Regions from separate parts of the Agrobacterium sp. NPDC058088 genome, predicted to be linked through region 1. Evidence: predicted binding sites of a transcription regulator. Region 1 holds the regulator's gene; each other region holds the start of a gene.

The links. Region 1 encodes LexA, which represses DNA repair genes until DNA is damaged. Its sites were predicted from a motif close to TGTTCNNNNTGTGTTCNG; they were not measured.
Region 2: a site for LexA is predicted at 3,709-3,726, ahead of ACFVTJ_RS06720 (energy-coupling factor ABC transporter ATP-binding protein). Genes of this name have one in related genera too.
Region 3: a site for LexA is predicted at 3,007-3,024, ahead of ACFVTJ_RS06775 (MazG nucleotide pyrophosphohydrolase domain-containing protein). Genes of this name have one in related genera too.

The regions. Positions count from the first base shown of each region.
Region 1 covers NZ_JBHVSU010000002.1:923,032-930,401, reverse strand. The annotation lists gene ACFVTJ_RS09900 (pyruvate dehydrogenase complex E1 component subunit beta) at 1-171, opposite strand, end outside; gene pdhA (pyruvate dehydrogenase (acetyl-transferring) E1 component subunit alpha) at 189-1,232, opposite strand; gene ACFVTJ_RS09890 (septum formation initiator family protein) at 1,386-1,703, opposite strand; gene eno (phosphopyruvate hydratase) at 2,018-3,292, opposite strand; gene kdsA (3-deoxy-8-phosphooctulonate synthase) at 3,431-4,276, opposite strand; gene ACFVTJ_RS09875 (VOC family protein) at 4,276-5,157, opposite strand; gene lexA (transcriptional repressor LexA) at 5,370-6,092, shown strand; gene ACFVTJ_RS09865 (glutathione S-transferase family protein) at 6,492-7,169, shown strand; gene ACFVTJ_RS09860 (ComEC/Rec2 family competence protein) at 7,201-7,370, opposite strand, start outside.
Region 2 covers NZ_JBHVSU010000002.1:299,941-307,310, reverse strand. The annotation lists gene aroC (chorismate synthase) at 107-1,204, shown strand; gene ribB (3,4-dihydroxy-2-butanone-4-phosphate synthase) at 1,216-2,316, shown strand; gene ACFVTJ_RS06725 (winged helix-turn-helix domain-containing protein) at 2,479-3,672, opposite strand; gene ACFVTJ_RS06720 (energy-coupling factor ABC transporter ATP-binding protein) at 3,786-4,466, shown strand; gene ACFVTJ_RS06715 (CbiQ family ECF transporter T component) at 4,463-5,095, shown strand; gene ACFVTJ_RS06710 (biotin transporter BioY) at 5,101-5,664, shown strand; gene ACFVTJ_RS06705 (histone deacetylase family protein) at 5,686-6,621, shown strand; gene ACFVTJ_RS06700 (exodeoxyribonuclease VII small subunit) at 6,624-6,878, shown strand; gene ACFVTJ_RS06695 (pirin family protein) at 7,191-7,370, shown strand, end outside.
Region 3 covers NZ_JBHVSU010000002.1:310,100-317,469, forward strand. The annotation lists gene ACFVTJ_RS06755 (DnaJ C-terminal domain-containing protein) at 1-722, opposite strand, end outside; gene ACFVTJ_RS06760 (RT0821/Lpp0805 family surface protein) at 934-1,383, opposite strand; gene pdxH (pyridoxamine 5'-phosphate oxidase) at 1,440-2,060, shown strand; gene ACFVTJ_RS06770 (sulfite exporter TauE/SafE family protein) at 2,090-2,869, opposite strand; gene ACFVTJ_RS06775 (MazG nucleotide pyrophosphohydrolase domain-containing protein) at 3,026-3,334, shown strand; gene ACFVTJ_RS06780 (HAD family hydrolase) at 3,323-3,997, opposite strand; gene ACFVTJ_RS06785 (bleomycin resistance protein) at 4,001-4,438, opposite strand; gene tldD (metalloprotease TldD) at 4,630-6,045, opposite strand; gene ACFVTJ_RS06795 (hypothetical protein) at 6,125-6,430, opposite strand; gene ACFVTJ_RS06800 (invasion associated locus B family protein) at 6,500-7,024, opposite strand.

The DNA.
Region 1 (7,370 bases):
GCCGATCACGCCTTCGTCCACGGCTTCCACTTCCATGGTCGCCTTGTCGGTCTCGATCTCGGCGATCACGTCACCGGAGGTGACCTTGTCGCCTTCCTTTTTTAGCCACTTGGAAAGCGTGCCTTCCTCCATGGTCGGAGAAAGGGCGGGCATAAGAATTTCTACTGGCATTGGTTTCCCTTTCCCGATCAGAGCAGAATGTCGGTGTAAAGCTCGGATACATCCGGCTCTGGGTCGTTCTGGGCGAAGTCTGCGCTATCGGCGACGATATCACGGACATCCTTGTCGATGGCCTTGAGTTCGTCTTCGCTTGCCCAGCCCTGCTCCAGAAGCCGTGCCTTGACCTGCTCGATCGGGTCATGTTCGGAGCGCATCTTCTGCACTTCATCCTTGGAACGGTATTTCGCCGGGTCGGACATGGAGTGACCACGGTAACGATAGGTCAGCATTTCCAGAATGATCGGACCCTTGCCGGAACGGCAATGTTCCAGCGCCTGGTCGGCTGCGGCCTTAACGGCGCGCACATCCATGCCATCCACCTGAACGCCGGGAATGCCGAAGGACTGGCCACGCAGCGAATAGTTCGACTGGGCGGTGGCGCGGGCGGTCGAGGTGCCCATGGCATAACGGTTGTTTTCGACGATATAGATGATCGGCAGTTTCCAGAGAGCAGCCATGTTGAAGCTCTCATAGACCTGGCCCTGGTTGGCAGCGCCATCACCGAAATAGGTCACGGAGACATTGTCGTTGCCGCGATATTTGTTGGCGAAGGCGAGACCGGTGCCGAGCGAAACCTGCGCACCAACGATGCCGTGGCCTCCATAGAAATGCTTCTCCTTGGAGAACATGTGCATGGAGCCGCCCTTGCCTTTCGACAGACCGCCGCGGCGGCCGGTCAATTCGGCCATGACGCCACGCGCGCTCATGCCGAGTGCAAGCATGTGTCCATGGTCACGATAAGCGGTGATGACCTGATCGCCTTCCTTCTGCGACATCTGCATGCCGACAACAACGGCTTCCTGGCCGATGTAGAGGTGACAGAAACCACCGATAAAGCCCATACCGTAGAGCTGGCCGGCCTTTTCCTCGAAGCGGCGGATGAGCAACATTTCACGGTAAGCGTGAAGTTCGTCTTCCTTGGAGAAGTCGGGGCTGTTCTTGCCGGTGAATTCGGTTGCAGCCTTTGCCGTGGTCTTGCGGCCGGATACGGTCGCTGATTTTCGCGGCGCCATTCATCCCTCCCTGAGTTGCCATTTGAATGGATAGAGTGGCGCGTACCATATTCAAGAAAACGCCATGCAGCAATGCTTTAAACGCATGGCACATATTCACGCTAAGATGCTGTGAATAAATCAAAAATCATTAATTAACTTGATTCAGGTTAATCAGAAATATGTGTTCATGATGACGATTTCGTCCGTGCGGGACATATTCAGCTGATAACGCGAAATCTCATCGATCATGTCCCGCTCGAGCGAGCCATCACTCAGCAATTCCACCTGCCGCTCCAGCGCCACACGGGCCTGCGTCAGCTTTGCAAGTTCCGCAGTGCGTGTCATGCGCTGGCGCTCAAGCCGCTCGGTTGCCTGCAGGCCGAAGTCGCCATGGATGGAATGATAGCCGAAATAGGAAAGAAAAGCGATGGTGATGGCTGGAACGATCAGCCGACCGAATCGTCTCTTTTTATGATGTCTGGTCCACATGCCGGAGAGATGCCTCAAAACGCGTAACTTGATTCTGAGACTAGAGTGGATTGTTTAACTATCCGTTGACCTTAACAGGCGATTGGCAAATGGGCATTAAAAAGCCCGCCGAGAGGCGGGCTTCAACAATGACGTCGTTCTGAAAGCTCTCCTCCTCCACCATGCTCGCGCGTGACCCGAGCATCTGCTAGGTATCGAATTGACGAGACGTTGGCAGATCCTCGGCACAGGGCCGAGGATGACGTAGAAATGTGCTGCTAGCCTGTAATACTGCTAGCTCTTAAGGCAGAAAAGCTCCCGGAAATCCTGGCGAATTAACCACGCAGGATTGAACGGCCGGCGTATGCAGCCTGCGGACCGAGCATTTCTTCGATGCGGATCAGCTGGTTGTACTTTGCAAGCCGGTCGGAACGAGCGAGCGAGCCGGTCTTGATCTGACCGCAGTTCGTCGCGACAGCGAGATCGGCAATGGTGGAATCTTCCGTCTCGCCCGAGCGGTGCGACATAACGGCGGTGTAGCCAGCCTTGTGCGCGGTTTCCACCGCATCCAGCGTCTCGGAGAGCGAACCGATCTGGTTGACCTTGACGAGGATGGAGTTTGCAACGCCCATCTTGATGCCATCGCGCAGACGTGCGGAGTTGGTGACGAAGAGATCGTCGCCGACCAGCTGGCACTTATTGCCGATGAGGTCGGTCAATGTCTTCCATCCGTCCCAGTCGTCTTCAGCCATACCGTCTTCGATGGAAATGATCGGATACTTTGCAACGAGGTCTGCGAGGTATTCAGCCATCGCACCCGATTCCAGCGTGCGGCCTTCGCCCTCGAGAACGTATTTGCCGTTCTTGAAGAATTCGGTCGATGCACAGTCGAGGCCGACATACATGTCTTCGCCCGGACGGTAACCGGCTTTCTCGATCGACTTCATGATGAAATCGAGCGCCGCCGGCGCGCTTTCGAGGCCAGGTGCGAAACCACCTTCGTCACCGACATTGGTGTTGTGGCCCTGCGCGGACAATTCTTTCTTCAGCGTGTGGAACACCTCCGATCCCATACGTACGGCTTCGCGGATGTTTTCCGCGCCAACCGGCAGGATCATGAATTCCTGGAAGTCGATCGGGTTGTCGGCATGCGCGCCGCCGTTGATGATGTTCATCATCGGAACCGGCAGCAGATGCGCGTTTGGGCCGCCGACATAACGGTAAAGCGGCAGACCGGAGGCTTCGGCAGCAGCCTTGGCGATGGCGAGCGAAACGCCGAGAATGGCGTTCGCGCCGATGCGCGACTTGTTCGGGGTGCCGTCCAGCGCGATCATCATCTGGTCGATCTGAATCTGGTTTTCAGCATCGAAGCCGCCGATGGCGTCGAAGATTTCCGTGTTGACGGCTTCAACAGCCTTTTCCACGCCCTTGCCGAGATAACGCTTGCCGCCGTCGCGCAGCTCAACCGCTTCATGCGCGCCGGTGGAGGCGCCCGACGGAACGGCTGCACGGCCCATGGAGCCGTCTTCGAGGTACACATCGACTTCAACGGTCGGGTTGCCGCGGCTGTCGAGGATTTCGCGCGCAATAATATCGGTAATGGCAGTCATGGTCTCTCCCTTGGGAATGGAACAGATATTTTCCGTCGCCTGTCTTAGACGATGGCGAAGAAATTACAATGACGGCGGACGGCAGAAACGGGGCACCCGCCATTTAAAATCGATTGGTACGGATCAACAGCCGTTCCCTTACGCCTTGGTAATGGCGTCAAAGGCCAGAAGCTTTTCGAGCAGTTCGGGCATGTCCTTCAGGTGCACCATGTTGGGGCCGTCGGAAGGCGCATTATCCGGGTCTTCATGGGTTTCAATAAAGAGACCGGCGACGCCGACAGCGACAGCGGCACGGGCCAAAGTCTCGACGAATTCACGCTGGCCGCCCGTGGAGCCGCCCTGCCCGCCCGGCTGCTGCACCGAATGGGTAGCGTCAAACACGACAGGCGCGCCGAGCGATGCCATGATCGGCAGAGAGCGCATATCGGAAACCAGCGTGTTGTAACCGAAGGATGCGCCGCGTTCGCACAGAAGCACGTTCGGGTTGCCGCTCTCATTCAGCTTGGCCAACACGTTCTTCATGTCCCAGGGCGCCAGGAACTGACCCTTTTTGACATTGATGACGCGACCGGTTTTTGCAGCTGCGACGAGAAGATCGGTCTGACGGCTGAGGAAGGCTGGAATTTGCAAGACATCCACCACCTCGGAAACGATGGCGCATTGTTCTTCGGTGTGAATGTCGGTCAAAACAGGAAAGCCGAACTCCTTCTTGAGATCGGCGAAAACCTGCATCGCACTCTCAAGGCCAATGCCGCGCTTGCCGGAAAGCGAGGTGCGGTTGGCCTTATCGAAGGAGGACTTATAAACAAGTCCGATTCCCAGCTTGTCGCAAAGCTCCTTCAGCACGCCAGCAATCATGAAGGCATGCTCGCGGCTTTCCATCTGGCACGGACCGGCGATCAGCGAAAAGCGCTCGGCATTGGAGAAGGAAACCTTGCTGGCGCCATCGCCGGCGGTGACTTTGAGATTGTTCGTAACGCTCATCATTTTTCCTCGAAGGCGAAGGCAACGCCCTGACCGGGTGCGGCGGGCACCACCAGACGGCCGCCCGCTTTTGCGCAGAACACGCCATTAGCAGCAAGCACCGCTTCTGTCACGGCAAGATCGTCGGCAGAAAAGACGACGCCCATGCCATGCAATCCGACGTCGCTCCCGGCAGAAAGTCCTAAGGCCAGTCCGCCCAAGTCAGCTTTTTGGGTTAGCCTCACGCGGGCATTGCCGGCAACAAAAACCATGTCTCCACCCGAAGACACCCTACCCTCACAGCCCAACACAGTTTCGATCAGGTGCACCGCCTTCGTGTCGCCACCTGAAAACAGGATAATTTCGCTAAGGCCTGAGACACTGTTGGCGTGACGCTCCAGCGCCGCGCGGTCTCCCGGCAGGGCGCGCAGCCGCTGGCAACTAAAGAGGAAGAAATCCGCCGCCGAACCGCTTGCCGCGAAGGCGAGACGGAAGGCCGCCTCGCTCTGCGATCCGTCTGGCATCCGCACGGGGCGTGAAAAATGGAATACATCGCCAGCCGACACGTCCGACGTCACAAACCTCTCATGGTCTGCAAGGGCATCCTCGGTTTTGGCCACGAGAGCCGAAAAGCCCTCCTGCCCGACTTTTTGCCTGAAGGCCCTGTCCCTGCCTGTGAACACATCGCCGCCGTCCGCAGATGCGTTATATTTAGCCGGATCAGCAATCGCGAGTGGCTCAAGATAGGTATCGTCTTTGAAAAAGACACAGGCATTTCGGGTTCCGAACGGATGCAAAGCTTCCGGTGCGACCGTAAATCCAAGGCTGACAAGGCGCTTTACGGCAATGCCGAGATCTTCCACTGGCAGAACGAGATGATCGATGCGATGTGATTTCATCATGGCCTGTTTTCCTGCGCTGGCACCCCGCCCAAGCATACCTGGACGATTTGGACGTCAGAAGAGCACAATCAGGCGCCATGAAGCAAATCATCAAAACAACAGATAGCAGGTTCACGAAATTTTAGGGGATTGCAGAACACATATGGAACATATAGTGTTCGTTCTGTATTTGTTTCGCGACTTCAACGACGATTCTCAAGGGTGTTTTCCTCATGCTCACGCGCAAACAGCAGGAATTGCTTCTCTTCATTCATGAAAGAATGAAAGAGTCCGGCGTGCCGCCCTCCTTCGATGAAATGAAGGACGCACTCGATCTTGCTTCGAAATCCGGTATTCACCGGCTGATTACCGCACTCGAAGAGCGCGGATTCATTCGCCGGCTACCCAACAGGGCGCGAGCGCTCGAAGTCATCAAGTTGCCTGAGGCTTACACGCCGGGCGCAAGGCCGCAGCGCGGCTTTTCGCCGAGCGTCATCGAGGGAAGTCTCGGAAAACCGAAGGAGCCGGAACCCGCCCCCGCCCCTAAGGCGCCCGCCAACGATTTCGCAGGTGCCGCCACCGTTCCCGTCATGGGCCGCATCGCTGCCGGTGTGCCGATTTCTGCCATCCAGAACAATACCCACGATGTGGCTGTGCCGGTGGATATGCTGGGGTCGGGCGAACATTACGCGCTTGAGGTCAAAGGCGATTCGATGATCGAGGCCGGGATTTTTGACGGCGACACCGTCATCATCCGCAACGGCAACACCGCCAATCCGGGCGATATTGTCGTGGCGCTGGTGGATGATGAAGAGGCCACGCTGAAGCGCTTTCGCCGCAAGGGTGCGTCCATTGCGCTGGAAGCGGCAAACCCGGCCTATGAGACCCGCATTTTCGGACCGGATCGGGTGAAAATTCAGGGCAAGCTGGTGGGATTGATCCGCCGTTACCATTGATGTGGTGACATCGCGCAGAGTCCCTGTCGCGATGGGGCCGTCATAAAAATGGTGCTCCCCTATGAAGTGTCGACTTCTGGGAAAGACTTGGTTTGCCGATGCAGGAACATGCGCGTCATCTGGCCGATGGCGCGTCATTTTTTGAGAATCAATCCTCGCTTTGTTTCCCTGACGCCGCAGGCATAGAGTTGGCTTAACGCGTAAACTCAATCGGCCTTCTGCTTCGCTCAGCATTGTCGCAAGTGCTTTCTGTCTCCAAGCGGTGAGATCGACAGAACTCTTTTCTGTCACCCTCGCTTCCCATTCATCAATGCGGCTTATGGGAGCCATGGATTATTTGCGATATTCCAGAGCGCCTTCGCAGGTGTAGAAATGCGCGTCCTATCGGGGAAAAACGCCATGTACGATCTTTATATTGCCAACAAGAACTATTCCTCATGGTCGTTGCGACCCTGGGTTTTGATGCGCACGCTTGGCATCGCCTTTGATGAAAAACTCATTCCCTTCGGCGAAGGTGTTTCCTTCTCCACATTTTCGCCGACCGGCAAGGTGCCATGCCTTGTCGACGAGGGAGTGACAGTTTGGGAATCACTGTCGATCGCCGAATATCTGGCCGAGAGGCATCAGGGCGTCTGGGCGAGCGACAAGCAGGCGCGGGCCTGGTCACGCTCGGCGGCGAGCGAAATGCATGCGGGATTTTTCTCACTGCGCAATCTCTACCCCATGTCGGTCGGTATCCGGGTAAGACCAAAAGCTGGCGATGCCGGGCTTGCGGCCGATATAAAGCGCATCGATGCGTTGTGGAGTGAAGGTCTCACCAGATTCGGCGGACCTTTTCTCGCCGGTCAGAAATTCACGGCGGTCGACGCCTTCTTCTGCCCGGTGGCGTTCCGTTTCCAGACCTATGGCGCCGATCTTTCGCCGGCAGCGAAAGCCTATTGCGACCGGCTGCTCGCCCTGCCCGCCATGCGCGAATGGTACGAGGCCGGACTGAAGGAAATCTGGCGCGACCTGCCACATGAAGAGGAAATTGGCGGCATTGGCGAAGTGACCGCGGATCTGCGCGCCAAGGTCTGAGTGAAGGCCTGACGAACCTTTCTGGCGGCACTCATTGCGATGCCGCCAGCAAGCGGGTAACGGCTTCAGGCACCTCGTGGTCAAAACGGCCGCTCTTCCAGTCATAGAAGCGATGTTCGCTCCACGGCCTGTCCGCACCGGCGGTTGCAGCGCGCATCTGTCCCACGACGCCCGCTTCATCGCTGCCGGCGAAATTTAGCT
Region 2 (7,370 bases), 620 kb from region 1:
TGCGATGAAAGAAAGGCTTTTGCCTTGCCCGGATTTTACACTAAGACAAATCCGCTTGTTTTAAACGGCGCTGTCCACAGGCGCCCTGTTTCCGGTCTTGAGAATTATGTCGCATAACAGTTTTGGTCATCTTTTTCGCGTTACCACCTGGGGAGAAAGCCACGGGCCGGCACTTGGCTGCGTGGTGGATGGTTGCCCGCCCGGCATCCGGTTTACGCTCGCCGAGGTGCAGCACTGGATGGACAAGCGCAAGCCCGGCCAGAGCCGCTTCGTGACCCAGCGCCGCGAGGATGACATCGTGAAAGTTCTTTCCGGCGTGATGCTGGATGAGGACGGCGAGACGATGACGACGACAGGCACGCCGATTTCCATGCTGATCGAAAATACCGACCAGCGCTCTAAGGATTATGGCGAAATTGCCAAACGTTTTCGCCCCGGCCATGCGGATTTCACCTATGATCTGAAATACGGCATCCGCGATTATCGCGGCGGTGGGCGCTCCTCGGCTCGCGAGACGGCGGCGCGTGTCGCCGCCGGTGCGATCGCCCGCAAGGTGGTACCAAGCCTCAATGTGCGCGGCGCGCTGGTGCAGATCGGCGAACACAAGATCAACCGCGACAATTGGGATTGGGATCAGGTCGACCAGAACCCGTTCTTCTGCCCGGACCCCGAGATGGTGCCGGTCTGGGAAGACTATCTGGACGGCATCCGCAAGGCCGGCTCCTCCATCGGCGCCGTGGTCGAAGTTGTAGCGGAAGGCGTTCCCGCCGGCATCGGCGCCCCCATTTATGCCAAGCTCGATCAGGACATCGCCTCCAGCCTGATGTCGATCAACGCCGTCAAGGGCGTGGAGATCGGCGAAGGTTTTGCCTCGGCCGAGCTTTCCGGCGAAGAAAATGCCGATGAGATGCGCATGGGCAATGACGGCAAGCCGATCTTCCTGTCCAACCATGCGGGCGGCATTCTCGGCGGCATCGCAACCGGCGAACCTGTTATCGCCCGCTTCGCCATCAAGCCCACCTCCTCCATCCTGACGGAGCGCCTGTCCATCGATACCGATGGCAATAATGTTGATGTGCGTACCAAGGGTCGCCACGACCCCTGCGTCGGCATCCGCGCCGTTCCGATCGGCGAGGCGATGATCGCCTGCACCGTTGCCGATCATTACCTGAGAGACCGCGGCCAGACCGGCCGACTGAAATAAAGGGGACCACCATGGCCTACGACCAGAAGCGCGTCGTCGACGCCATCCGCGCTTTTGAAGCCGGTGAAATCGTCGTCGTGACCGATGATGACGACCGCGAGAACGAAGGTGACCTGATCATTTCAGCGGTTCACTGCACGCCCGAGAAAATGGCGCTGATCGTGCGCCATACCTCCGGCATCGTCTGCGCCCCCATGCCGCGCGAGGAGGCCAAGCGGCTGAATCTCAACGCCATGGTGGCGGAGAACGACAGCGCGCATACCACGGCCTTCACCGTCAGCGTCGATTTCAAACATGGCACGACGACAGGCATTTCGGCCGATGACCGCACTTTGACGGTGCGCAATCTCGCCAACCCCAATGTCGGCGCTTCCGATTTCACCCGTCCCGGCCATATCTTTCCGCTGATTTCCCGCGAGGGCGGCGTGCTGATGCGCTCCGGCCATACCGAAGCGGCGGTCGATCTTTGCCGGCTGGCAGGCCTCCCACCCATCGGCGTCATCAGCGAACTGGTGAATGACGACGGCACAGTGATGCGTGGCCCGCAGGTGCTGGATTTTGCCGAAAAACACGGCATGAAACATGTGTCCGTCGCCGATCTCATCGCCTATCGCCAGCGCAAGGAAACGCTGGTGGAAATGGAATCCTCCTTCACCATCGAAACGCCGTTTGGGACGGCGAAAGCGCAGACCTATTCCCTGCCCTGGGATCCGATGCAGCATATGGCTGTTATCTTCGGCGATATCCGCGATGGCATCGACATACCCGTGCGGCTGCACCCGGAAAACGTCGCCGACGACGTCTTCGGCGATCGCCAGCACGTCCGGCATTATATGCAGAAGATCGCGGAGGAAGGCCGCGGCGTCATCGTCTATCTGCGTGAAGGCTCCGTCGGCGTCGGCCAGGTTACCGGACGCCGCAAGGCGCGCGATCCCGATGAAGCGCATGCGCAGGCCCGTTCGCGCGAAAACGAATGGCTGGAAATCGGTCTCGGCGCCCAGATCCTGAAAGATCTCGGCATCAGCTCGATCAAGCTGATGACCACGCGTGAGCGCCATTATGTCGGCCTGGAAGGATTCGGCATCAAGATTTCGGCGACGGATATCGGTTGATTTGGGGTTGTCGCGGGAGCGCTTCGGTTTGGTGCGCTCTCCGCCCGCTCTACGTCATCCTCGGCCTTGTGCCGAGGATCTGCGAACGCATTCAACACGTTGTCCGTTGCCGATGCTCGGGACAGGCCCGAGCATGACGAATGACCGTGGCCTAGGATGCAATTATACCCCCCGCCAGCCATCCAGATAGTTCACGCTCTCCACCCCCGTGAACTTCGCAAGCCGCGACAATTCCGCATCGAGCTTCTCGAGCCGACCGGCGGAGGCACGCACACCGGGCTCCAGCCAGAGACGACGGACGTCCAGCGTACTGCGCTTGCGATCGGCCTTCATGTCGATGCGACCGATCACGCGGTCGCCTTCCAGAAGCGGGAAAACATAATAGCCATATTGCCGCTTCGGCTCCGGCACGAAGACCTCGATGCGGTAATAGAAGCCGAACAGCCGCTCCGTGCGGTTACGGTCACGCAACAGCGGATCGAAGGGGCTGAGGACACGGACGCGTGCGGAGGGCTCCGGCACGTCGGTGAGGTCGGCGGTGAAATCGGCAAAGGCATAGGACTGGCGGGCAGTGTCGCCGTCACTTGCCAGAAGCGAGACCTCGCAGAGTTCATCGCGATGGTTTTTGACCCAGTCTCTCGCCTCTTGCGGGGTGACAAGATCGAAAAAGGCAGCGATTTCGCCATGGGTGGCAAATCCCAGCCGTTTCAGCGCCTCGCGGCAGGCCCAGTCAACGAATTCGGCGTGCTCCACTTCGGTCTCGTGATGCTCACCGGGAATGACCCGCTCAGCCAGATCATAGACCTTCTGGAAATTCACCCGGCCTGATATTGCCAGCTTGCCGGTGTGCCAGAGATATTCGAGTGCAGTCTTGGAGGGATGCCAGTTCCACCAGCCGCCGGACTGGTGTCCCTCCTCTTTAAGCTCCCGTGCCAGCACCGGCCCGGTTGCGGCGATGCGCTCCAGCGTTTCGCCGAACGCGGCATCAAAACCCTCACCGTGCCATTTGCGCCAGCGTTCCTGAATGATCGGCTCGCGGCGGCGGAAGCGGTGTTTCCAATAGGGATAAAATTCCGTCGGCAGGATGGAGGCGTCATGCGTCCAGTGCTCGAAAAGGGCGCGGTCCTTTTCCAGCAGCGTGGTCAGATGATCACGCCTGTACGTCTGGTTACGGGAGAAAATAATCTGGTGGTGGGCGCGTTCCACCGTGCCGATACTGTCCACCTGCACAAAACCGATATTGGTGATGAGCTGCAGCAGGTCGCTCTTGGAAAGCGCCTTGCCGGGCGGAGAGGAAAGCCCCTGCCGCGCCAGAAAAATCCGCCTTGCCGCTTCGTTTGAAACCTTGATCACCATGGCACGGAAAGTAAGACGGCTTTTTCAGGATTGCAATGTTCTTTTTTTGTTCCTTGTTTTACTTCTGTTGATGACGGGGTATAGAACCGGAAAACGAGCGCGAGGATAAAAGCTTGGAAATCCGTTTCGACGCCGCCGGTGTCGCTTTCGAAGGTCGGCAGGCCTTGCAGCCGCTGTCTTTGACATTGACCGAGCGGCGTATCGGCGTGATCGGGCTCAACGGCTCGGGCAAGACCAGTTTTGCGCGGCTGATCAACGGGCTGACCAAACCGAGTGTGGGCAAGGTGACGGTCAACGGGCTCGACACCGTGGCAGATGCCAAGACGGTGCTCCAGATGGTGGGCTTCATTTTCCAGAACCCGCAAAACCAGATCATCCTGCCGATCGTGCGGGACGATATTGCCTTCGGGCTAAAGCGGTTCGGTCTCGGCAGGACGGAAACCGAAAACCGGATGAAGGCTGTTCTTGCCGGGCTTGGAATTTCTCATCTTGAGGAACGGCGTGCACATGAGCTTTCCGGCGGGGAATTACAGCTCGCGGCGCTGGCGGCACTATTGGTCACCGAACCGCAGATTCTCATTCTCGACGAGCCAACCAATCAACTCGATCTCAAAAACCGCGCAATCGTGGAAAAAACGATTGCGGCGCTCTCGCAGTCACTCATCGTCATCACCCACGATCTGTCATTACTCCAGGGGTTTGATCGCGTTCTCGTTTTTCACGAAGGCATCCTGATTGCCGATGCCGGCCCCGGAGAAGCGGTCGCGCATTATCTCGCGGCGGTGTCACCATGAAATCGCTGCATGTGGAGGGCACCGGCTGGCTCTACCGTGTCTCGCCGCGCATCAAGCTCCTGACGCTCATGGGCTTCAGTATCGCGTTGTTTCTCACCCGCGACCTGCTGCTTTTGGGATGCGCCGTGGGTCTGGCCGCAATCGTCCTGCGCGAGACGCGGCTTTCCGTTCGGGAGATCGGGCTTCGGCTGCGACCGGTGATGCTGACGATCCTGCTCGTCGCCGCCTTCAGCTATCTCCTCCTTCCAGTCCATGATGCAAGCGTCAATCTTCTGCGGCTCACGGCACTCGCGCTACTTGCAACCGCCGTCACCATCACCGTCAGCATTTCGCAGTTCATGGACGAGATCAGCCTTGCCGCCGCACCGCTGGAAAGGCTGGGGCTGCTGAAGGCAGCCGATATCGGGCTTGCGGTCGGGCTTGTCGTGCGCTTCGTGCCTGAGATCGTCAACCGTTACCATGCGGTGCGTGATGCCCACCGGGCGCGCGGCCTGCCCGTGCGGATGGCGACGATTATCGTGCCGCTGGTGATTATGACGTTGAAGGATGCCGATGCCATTGCCGACGCCATTGACGCGCGCGGTTTCAGGGGCCAAAGCTTGGGCCCAGACAACCATCCGGAGTTTTGAGCGCCATGACGACCCGCGACCTTGTGCTGATCTCGCTGTTTTCCGCCATCATCATAGCACTCGGGCTTTTGCCGCCGATCACGCTCGGTTTCATTCCAGTGCCAATTACCGCGCAGTCGCTCGGCGTCATGCTGGCCGGTGTCGTGCTGGGCGCAAAGCGCGGCACGCTTGCGGTTCTCCTGACAATTCTCATCGCTGCCATCGGTCTTCCTGTCCTGTCGGGCGGACGCGGTGGTTTTTCAATTTTCACCACGCCGACGACGGGCTTCCTGATCGGTTGGATCGCCGCCGTCTTCGTCACCGGCACGCTCTCGGAAAAATTCGTTCATCGCGGTCAATCGGCGCTGACACAGGGCATCGGTTTCTTCATCGCCAGCCTGATCGGCGGTGTCGTCGTGCTTTATGCTTTTGGCATCACCTACCTGGCGGTGGTCGTCGGTCTCGGTTTTGAGAAGGCGTTCATGGGTTCGCTCGCCTTCATTCCAGGCGATTCGCTGAAGGCCGTTCTCGCCGCGCTTGCCGGCCGCGCCGTGATGGCGGGGTATCCGCTTCTGCCGCAGCGCGCCTGAACGTTTCTCCTGGAGGATAGAATGGCGACCCGTCTTTACGAACATCCGATCTTCCTTGAACACCTCACGCCCGAAGGTCACCCCGAACGGCCGGACCGGCTGCGATCGCTGAACATCGCGCTTGAACATCCGAATTTCGAGCGGCTTAACCGGAAGGAAGCCCCGCAGGCCAATGAGGATGCAGTGCTGCTGGCGCATCCGGAAGAGCATCTCCTTGCCGTCATGCGGCAGGTGCCTGAAGAAGATGGCGAGATCAACCGGGTCGAGTCCGACACCTATCTCTCCCCCAAAAGCCTTCAGGCGGCTCTGACCGGCATCGGCGCTGCGATGGCGGCAGTAGACGATGTGTTTACCGGCGGTGCCGACAATGTTTTCGTTGCCGCCCGCCCGCCTGGCCACCATGCCGAGACCGCCAAGGCCATGGGTTTCTGTCTTTTCAACAATGTGGCGATTGCCGCCCGCCACGCGCAAAAGGCCCACGGCGCGGAGCGCGTCGCCATCATCGACTGGGATGTGCACCACGGCAACGGCACGCAGGACATCTTCTGGAACGACACATCCGTGCTGTTCTGCTCCACCCACCAGATGCCGCTTTATCCGTGGAGCGGCGATAAAAACGAAACCGGCGTTAAGAACAACATCGTCAACGCGCCGCTGTCACCAAACACAGGCAGCGAGCATTTTCGTGAGGCGTTCAAATCGCGCGTTCTGCCGGCGATTGCCGATTTTTCGCCTGATCTCATCCTCATCTCCGCCGGGTTCGACGCGCATCACCGCGATCCGCTGGCGCAGATCAATCTGGTGGGCGAGGATTTCGACTGGGCGACGGGCCGGCTTCTGGAGATGGCGGATAAATACGCCTCGAACCGGGTCGTCAGCCTGCTGGAAGGCGGTTATGATCTGGAAGGGCTGGCGGAATCGGCAGCCATGCATATTTTGAGAATGATGAAGGGTTGAACATGACGGAAAATGCCAACACAGCCGATGTCAGCGGTTATTCGTTCGAAAAAGCCGTCGCCGAGCTGGAAAGCATTGTTGCACGTCTGGAACGCGGCGACGTCGCGCTGGACGAATCCATCGCCATCTATGAGCGCGGCGAAGCCCTGAAGAAGCATTGCGAGACGCTACTGAACGCTGCCGAAAAGCGCATCGAGAAAATCCGCCTCGACCGTGCGGGCAAGCCGCAGGGTGTGGAGCCGCTCGACGGGGAGTGACTGCGTTTAGCGGGAGCGGGTTGATGTGCTCCCACACGCGGCCACGTCCATAATCTGCACACTCGACGTCATCCTCGGGCTTGTCCCGAGGATCTGCAACCGATTGATTTTATTCGACGTGATTAGATCCTCGGCACAGGGCCGAGGATGACGGAGGAGAGGTTTGTAAATCTTTGTGAGCGATGATGGCGTGAATTAAGCCTCTCACAATGTCGTGTTAACGAGGATCGTTTGACGCTGCGTTTGATATCGCGATGCTCCCCTTCCCCTCGGTTATGCTAAACTCCCGCCAGACGATACGAGGAGCAGACAATGTCCTTCTTTCCCGGTAACGATCCCGTCGCGGGCGACGCTTTTGCCTGTGATGCCATTGAAAACCTGATCATTCCGCGCACCAGCGATATTGGCGGCTTTGCCGTGCGCCGTGCGCTGCCGACGCGGCAGCGGCGGCTTGTCGGCCCCTTCATCTTTTTCGATCGCATGGGTCCGGCC
Region 3 (7,370 bases), 610 kb from region 1:
GCTTCCAGCTGGAAACGAACCTCACGTTCGTCGGCAAGCGACACGGTAATCCACTTTTGCTCCAGCAGGTCGGCCACGGTGACGGTGGCTTCCGCGGTAATATCGGGCGCCTTGTCGGGGGCCGGCTGCGAGGTGCGGAACCGGCGCACGAGGGCGCTGAAGAGATTGGCGGCAAGCGAGGTGGACGCGGTCTTGTCATCGCCGGCGCCGGGCTGCGCAGCTTCGCCGGCAGTAGGAATATCACCTTTTGCAGCGTTTGCAGCCGCCTTAGCCGCTTCCGCAGCCTGCTGCACCTTCGGGTCGTTTTGTGCATCGGCCCCGAAAATGCGCTCGACGATATCTTCCGCCGTCTCAGTTTTTCCGTCGAATTTCTGGCCGGTCTGCGCCCGGTTGCGGGCGTCCGCACGGGCCAGTTCCTCCATCAGCTTCTCAGCCGCCTTGGCGCGTTCGGCCGCCTCACGCGCCGCTTCCCGCTGCTGCATGATGGTTTCGCCGCGCTGCTTTTTTTCGGCCGCCTTGCGGGCCTGATCGTAAAGATCACGCTTCTTGGGGTCTTTCAGAAGATCGTAGGCCTGCCCTATCTCGGCGAATCGCGCCGAAGCATCGGGATCGTCGCGATTGGCGTCCGGATGGACGGTTTTCGCCTTCGTGCGCCAGGCGGCCTTGATGTCCTCGTGGCGGGCGTCACGTTTCACGCCGAGGATGGAATACGGATCGCGCATGCGAAACACCAGTTACGTTGGCTCAGGCGCGTGCTGCCGATCATGGCGCAATCCTGAAACTAACCCTCCGACAAGGGGTGCCCGCGATCATTCGCCTGCACGCCCTCGGTTTAATCAACGTCGACTGTTGCAATAAGTTGCTAATCACTTCTTTACGCACGGAGCGTGCGCAGCCCGGGCCGGTTCTATTCCACGCGCCAAGGTAAATAGATTATTTCTGCTCGAAGCGGGTCATCAACCATTCGCCGGTTTCCGACAGGCAGGCCTGTCCGGAATAAGCAGCCACGCCCTCGAAGGAGTGGCGCGTCGTCTTGAAGTCGCGGCAGACGAAACCGCTGGATTTATCTTCGTGGATGGCGGTCACGACGCCGGCGCTGCCGGTTGCGGCATTGGCCCAGGGCAGCGGCTGGTCGGCGAGCTTTGCGAGATCGGCCGAGGTTACCGCATTGCGGATGGTCGCATCGTCCGTCTGGGGCGCATTGTTCAGCTGGTTGGGAACGGAGGCCGTGGAAAGCGAGCGGTCGACCTTGTCGCCGCCGAACAGGTCGAGGCTGACGCAACCGCTCAGCACCACAAGCATCGACACGACGGCGGAAACTTCCGCTACCGATGAAAGGAGGCTCTTTGTTCGACTGTTCGACTTTGCTATGACGGTCACCATCTTTCACCAGAGATCATCTCTGGGGTCCAAATCAGCTCGGGAGCATTTTAGTCAATATGTCGGAAACGGGGTTAACATCCAGTGACTTCACGGAAGAAAATGAACCTTTTGCACTTTTTGCCGAATGGCTGAAAGATGCGACGGCTTCCGAAATCAACGATCCGAACGCGGTGGCGCTTGCCACCGTGGACGAAAATGGCCTGCCGAATGTGCGCATGGTGCTGCTAAAAGACGTCGATGATCGCGGTTTCGTTTTCTATACGAATTTCGAAAGCCAGAAGGGTCGCGAAATCCTTGGCCAGAAAAAAGCGGCCATGTGTTTCCACTGGAAAAGCCTGCGCCGGCAGGTACGTCTGCGCGGCGAGGTGGAGATCGTGAGCGACGAGGAGGCGGACGCCTATTACGCCTCGCGCCCGCGTGGAAGCCGCATCGGCGCCTGGGCATCCAAGCAGTCGCGGCCTTTGGAAGGCCGTTTTGCGCTGGAAAAAGCGGTGGCCGAATATACCGCCAGATATGCGATCGGTGATATTCCGCGCCCGTCCCACTGGTCCGGTTTCCGCATCCGGCCCCTCAGCATCGAATTCTGGCACGACCGCAAGTTCCGCCTGCACGACCGCATCGAGTTCCGCCGCGACACGCCTGACGGTGCCTGGTCCAAGGTTCGTATGTATCCGTAACGCCATCCGGGCAGGCCACCTCGGCCTGCCTATTTCAGTAGCTGGTCAAACAACGGCAGGCCGATAACGGCGGAAATGGCGATCAGGCCGTAGCAGATGCGCCGGAACGCCGCCTCATCGGCAAGACCGTGCAGTCGCGCACCGGCATAAAGACCGAGCCCATAAAAGGGCAGGGCCAGCAGGAAAAACACGAAGACATCTGTCGTGAACAGGCCGCCGACAAAGTAGCTGGCGATGGAAAACACCGTCGAAACCGCGAAATAAAGAATGACATTGGCGCGCACGAAAGCGCCTTTCAGCGCACCGCCCAGCCAATAGGCGACGACGGGCGGGCCACCCAGCTGTGCCGCCCCCGAAAAAAGCCCAGCCAGCAGCCCTGTGAAAAGGGTAAGCGGCGTCTTTGGCCGGCCGCTGTAACGCCAGCCGGACACCAGAAAAACAAGCAGCACCACGACCACGCCCGAGATGAGCCAGCGCAGGGTCAGCGGATCACCCTTGGAAAGCAGCATTGTTCCGACGGGCACGCCGACAAAGGCGCCGACCGCCATGGTGAAGACCTCACGCCGGTCCGCCATGCGAAAGGCGGGCGGTATCATGCCGAGCGTCAGAACGGCGTCCACCACCAGCAGAACCGCCGAGGCGACACGCGGCCCGACGATGGCGCTTGCAAGCGGTATGAAGATGAGCGCTGCACCGAAGCCGGAAAAGCCGCGGGCAAGACCGGCAAGAAAGGCGGCGCCCGCAAACATGGCGAGCAGCGCCGGGCTATGTGCGGTGACGAGTGGCGACAGGAAGTCGAGATGGGACATGGGTGATGGCACGTTTGTTCGAATATCTTTTCTCTATCTCGCTTGCATGCGCCTGTCCCGGAAATTTCCGTTCATGACTGCATAACGCACTGACGGGTCGACGCCGTCAAAGAATCATGATTAGAGTTGTGGCGCGCGTGAACAAAGGATGAACAAATGTTTGCTGAGATGATGCCTCGGTTTGAAGAGGCTTCGCAAAAATATGCCGCTGAAAACGGGATATTCCGCGATCCGGACTGGTACATGCTGAAGCTTCAGGAAGAGGTTGGCGAGGTCACGCAGGCCTGGAACCGGCTGACGGGACGGGGACGCATCAAGGGCAGGAGCAAAGAGGAGATGAAACGGGATCTGGCCGACGAAACCGCCGATCTCCTCGGCCATGTGCTGTTACTGGCCCATTATAACGGTCTCGATATTGAAGGAGCGATCGAGCGTAAGTGGCGCTTTACGCCGTCAAAACCCTGAAGGCTCCAGCTTTTCCATCATGGCCGCCACGGCGTTAAGGTCGCTTGCGACGGCAACGCACTTCTCCCGCATTTCCTCAGTGGATGGCGCGACATCGGGCACCATGATCGTCATCATGCCCGCCGAAGTCGCCGAGCGTACGCCTGAGTAGGAATCCTCCAGCGCAAGGCAGAGACCCGGATCGAGGGAAAGCCGTCGGGCTGCGGTCAGATAGGGCATGGGCGCCGGTTTCGGTTGGGTATAGTCCCCGCGTGCGACGATGGTGTCGAAACGTCCGAGAAGATCGTGAGGGCCGAGGTGGCGCGTCACCGAATCGTGCCGCGACGAGGTGGCGATGGCGCGGCGGATATCGAGCCGGTCGAGAAGATCGAGGATTTCGATGACGCCGGGTTTCAGCTCCACACCATCAGCCATCATCACGCCAAGATGCCGCAGCCACGCATCGCGGAAAGTGTCGATCGGAAAATCCGCGCCATAATCGGCAATGATGGCGCCGGTGATGACATCCCAGGGGCTGCCGCAGACCTTCTGATAAGTCTCGACCTTCATGCCATGGCCGCCTTCATCCGAGGCCGCCAGAAATGAATCGCGATAGAGCCTCTCGCTTTCGATCAGCAATCCGTCCATGTCGAAAACCACGGCCCGCGGCAGAAAAGGCAGCATGGCTTAACCGAACCGGAATGGGCGTTCGCCAAGGCTTTCAAACGGGCGGATCAGGTACCCATCTGGATCCGCGACGATGAACTGCCGGTTGCCCACTTCGACCGTGCCGCGCCTGTACCATTTTTCCTCCAGCGGCATGACGAGGTCGATGGAGGATCGCTCCAGCCGGAAAAGAATGGGTTGCAACGAAGGAACGGCGAGCTGCAGATTCATGCCGCGGCCCAAGGGTGTGTCGAGCGAGGCATTCCCCGCCACGAAGGTCCGGGTCGCGCCGATCTGGTCGATCATCAGCTCCGCGTCGCCTAGCGCCAGATAGGTGAAACCCTCTTCGGGGCGCTCATAGACCACATGAAAACCGATCAGGTCACAATAAAAAGCGCGGCTTTTCTGCCAGTCGCTGACGGCAAGTTCCGGGACGAGGGCATTTCGTATGATGGTCATGGTCTCCTTTGCCGCGCAGGCCCGGGATGGGAGGAAGGGCCTGCCATAAGCTTCGATATTATCGTCTTGCCGCCAACACGCCAGAGAAAACAGCATCTGGCAGCCATGTGCCGGCTGTGAGGATGTACCGCTACATCACAATCGCGCACTACATGCCCGCATTGACCGTCTTAACCCCCAGGTCGGCACATTTACGCTTTCGTACCGCCGACGGTGATCTGGTCCATGCGCAGATGCGGCTGGCCGACACCGACCGGCACCCATTGTCCGGCCTTGCCGCAATTGCCGATGCCGGTATCGAGCTTGGAATCATTGCCGATCATCGAGACGCGCTTCATCGCATCCGGCCCGTTGCCGATCAGCATCGCGCCCTTCACCGGCGCGCCGATCTTGCCGTTTTCGATCAGGTAGGCTTCGGTGCAGCCGAACACGAATTTGCCCGAGGTGATATCCACCTGGCCGCCGCCGAAGGAAACGGCATAGATGCCCTTCTTCACGGAGGCGATGATCTCTTCCGGCGTCTTGTCGCCCGACAGCATGTAGGTATTGGTCATGCGCGGCATCGGCACATAGGCATAACCCTGACGGCGGCCGTTGCCGGTCGCTTTCGCCCCCATCAGCCGCGCGTTCTGGCGGTCCTGCATATAGCCCACCAGCCTGCCGTTCTCGATCAGCACATTATAAGCAGAAGGCGTGCCCTCATCATCGATGGTAAGCGAACCACGGCGGCTGTCGATGGTGCCGTCGTCCACCACGGTCACGCCGGGCGCGGCGACCATTTCGCCCATCAGACCGGCAAAGGCCGAGGTCTTCTTACGATTGAAATCGCCTTCAAGGCCATGGCCCACAGCCTCATGCAGCATGACGCCGGGCCAGCCGGAGCCCAGCACCACGTCCATGGTGCCGGCAGGTGCATCGATGGCGGTGAGGTTGACGAGCGCCTGACGCAGCGCTTCATCCGCACCGCGCTGCCAGTTTTCTGTGGTAATGAAATCGCCGAAACCGACACGTCCGCCAATGCCGTAAGAGCCGCTTTCCTGCCGGTCGCCTTCGCCGGCGACGACGGAAATATTGATGCGGGTCATAGGGCGGATATCGCTGACACGATGACCATCGGCGCGCAGAATATCCACCACCTGCCAGCTCGCGGAAATCGTCGCCGTCACCTGCCGCACATTCGGATCCTTGTCGCGCAGATAGGCATCGATATCGGTGAGGAGCTTCACCTTATCCTCAAAACTCGGGCTGCCGATCGGGTTCTCATCGCCGTAGAGCTTCTTGTTGGTGCGTTGCGGTGCCGCCGCATAAGAACCGGAATAACCCCGCGTGACGGCGCCGACCGCATCCGAAGCCCGCTTCAGCGCGCCTTGCGAAAGCTCGCCGGCATGGGCGTAACCCACCGTCTCGCCGGCAACGGCGCGCAGGCCAAAACCCTGATCGGTGTTGAATGACCCACCCTTGAGGCGGCCATTGTCGAAAGTCAGCGATTCGGCCTGGGCATGTTCGATGAAAAGCTCACCATCGTCAGCGCCCGCGAGAGCCTCGCCGACAAGCTTGCGCAATTGCGTTTCATCGCAATCGAAGAGTTTTACAAGGTCGTCGGTCATTAGCGGCTCCAAACTGAATAGTGTCTGGCAAGCATGTAGGATCGTGCGCCGCCGGTGGCAAGCCAAAGCGTGATGAGGCTCAGGTCATTCGAAAAATGAGATGGACCACAGTGAAAGCTGCCACATATACACCTGCCTGGTGAACGATAAGCTTTAGCGTGAGGGGGTAGCGGTGATTAGGATCTGAGGCCAAGCGTTGCCAATGAAGAATGGCAATCTGATTTCCTGCAATGATCGATATCGCCAGCTCAAGGCCCGATCCTGTCTGTAAGGCCGCCGGTAAAACCGCAAGGCTTTGCGCTGAGCTCGCAACAAAAGCGACGGCAATGTAAAAAATGGCGGCGCCATAGATAGAGCGCCGCGGAATAGGTCGAAATTCTTTCATATTTTTCAGTAATCTCTAAAACTATACGTTCATGGTATAGTTTGAGTACTGAAAAGCAACTCCCTTTGCTCAGGGAAGCGCGTCATAACCCTCGGCAAAGCCGGTAAGCTCGATCGGAATACCTACGCGATCCTGATCCACGGATTCACGCAGTGCAAAAACGGCGTTCTTGCCGGCGCGCAGCACCTTCAGCAGCTCGTCATCAATATCGACTTCGACATAGCAGCCTTCGGAGAAGCAGCGGGTGAAATAGGCGCGGCCGATATTGTTGTTGTCGATGTAAAGTTCCATGCCATCCTTCAACAGCACGCCGAGCGGCGCAAGGATGCGCAGAATACGCGACTTGCGGTCGGCGGTTTTCAGGATGACCACCGAAAGGCCAACTTCGGGGCGGTCGTCGGCAATGACGTTCTGCATCAGCGCGCATTGTTCTTCGGAGGCGCCAGCCGGCTTGTCGCAGATGACGGACCATGCGCCATGCGTCGACTTCGGCGTGCCGGGCGGCTGCTGTTGCGCCAGCGCTGCGGCAGCGGGGGCGATGATGGCAAGACCGGCGGCGGCAAGAAAAGTGCGCGCGAGCGGGGAAAGACGCATGGATACCTCTGGGATTCGAATCAGTGCGGCTATTTTGACGCCATAATCCGGAAAAAAAAGCCTGGAGCCTTCAATTCCAGCCGAGTTGGGCGGAAATAGGACCTGTTGGCCCGCATGGGGGATGGATTTGTCCGGTGCGTCCTTCGTTCTCCGCTGATCAAACCGGCTGGCAGACGGGGCTTGTCGCATTTTGGCGGCTAGAAATCGCCTTCGGTCGGAGAGCTCACGCACAGGGTGCAGGAAACTCGCCTGCGGATTGATCAATGGCAAAATTGGGGCGCTTCCGTGTCCTCACGCATATTGCGGCAGAGGGCAAACTGTGGTTTGAAGTTATTACCATTAGCAT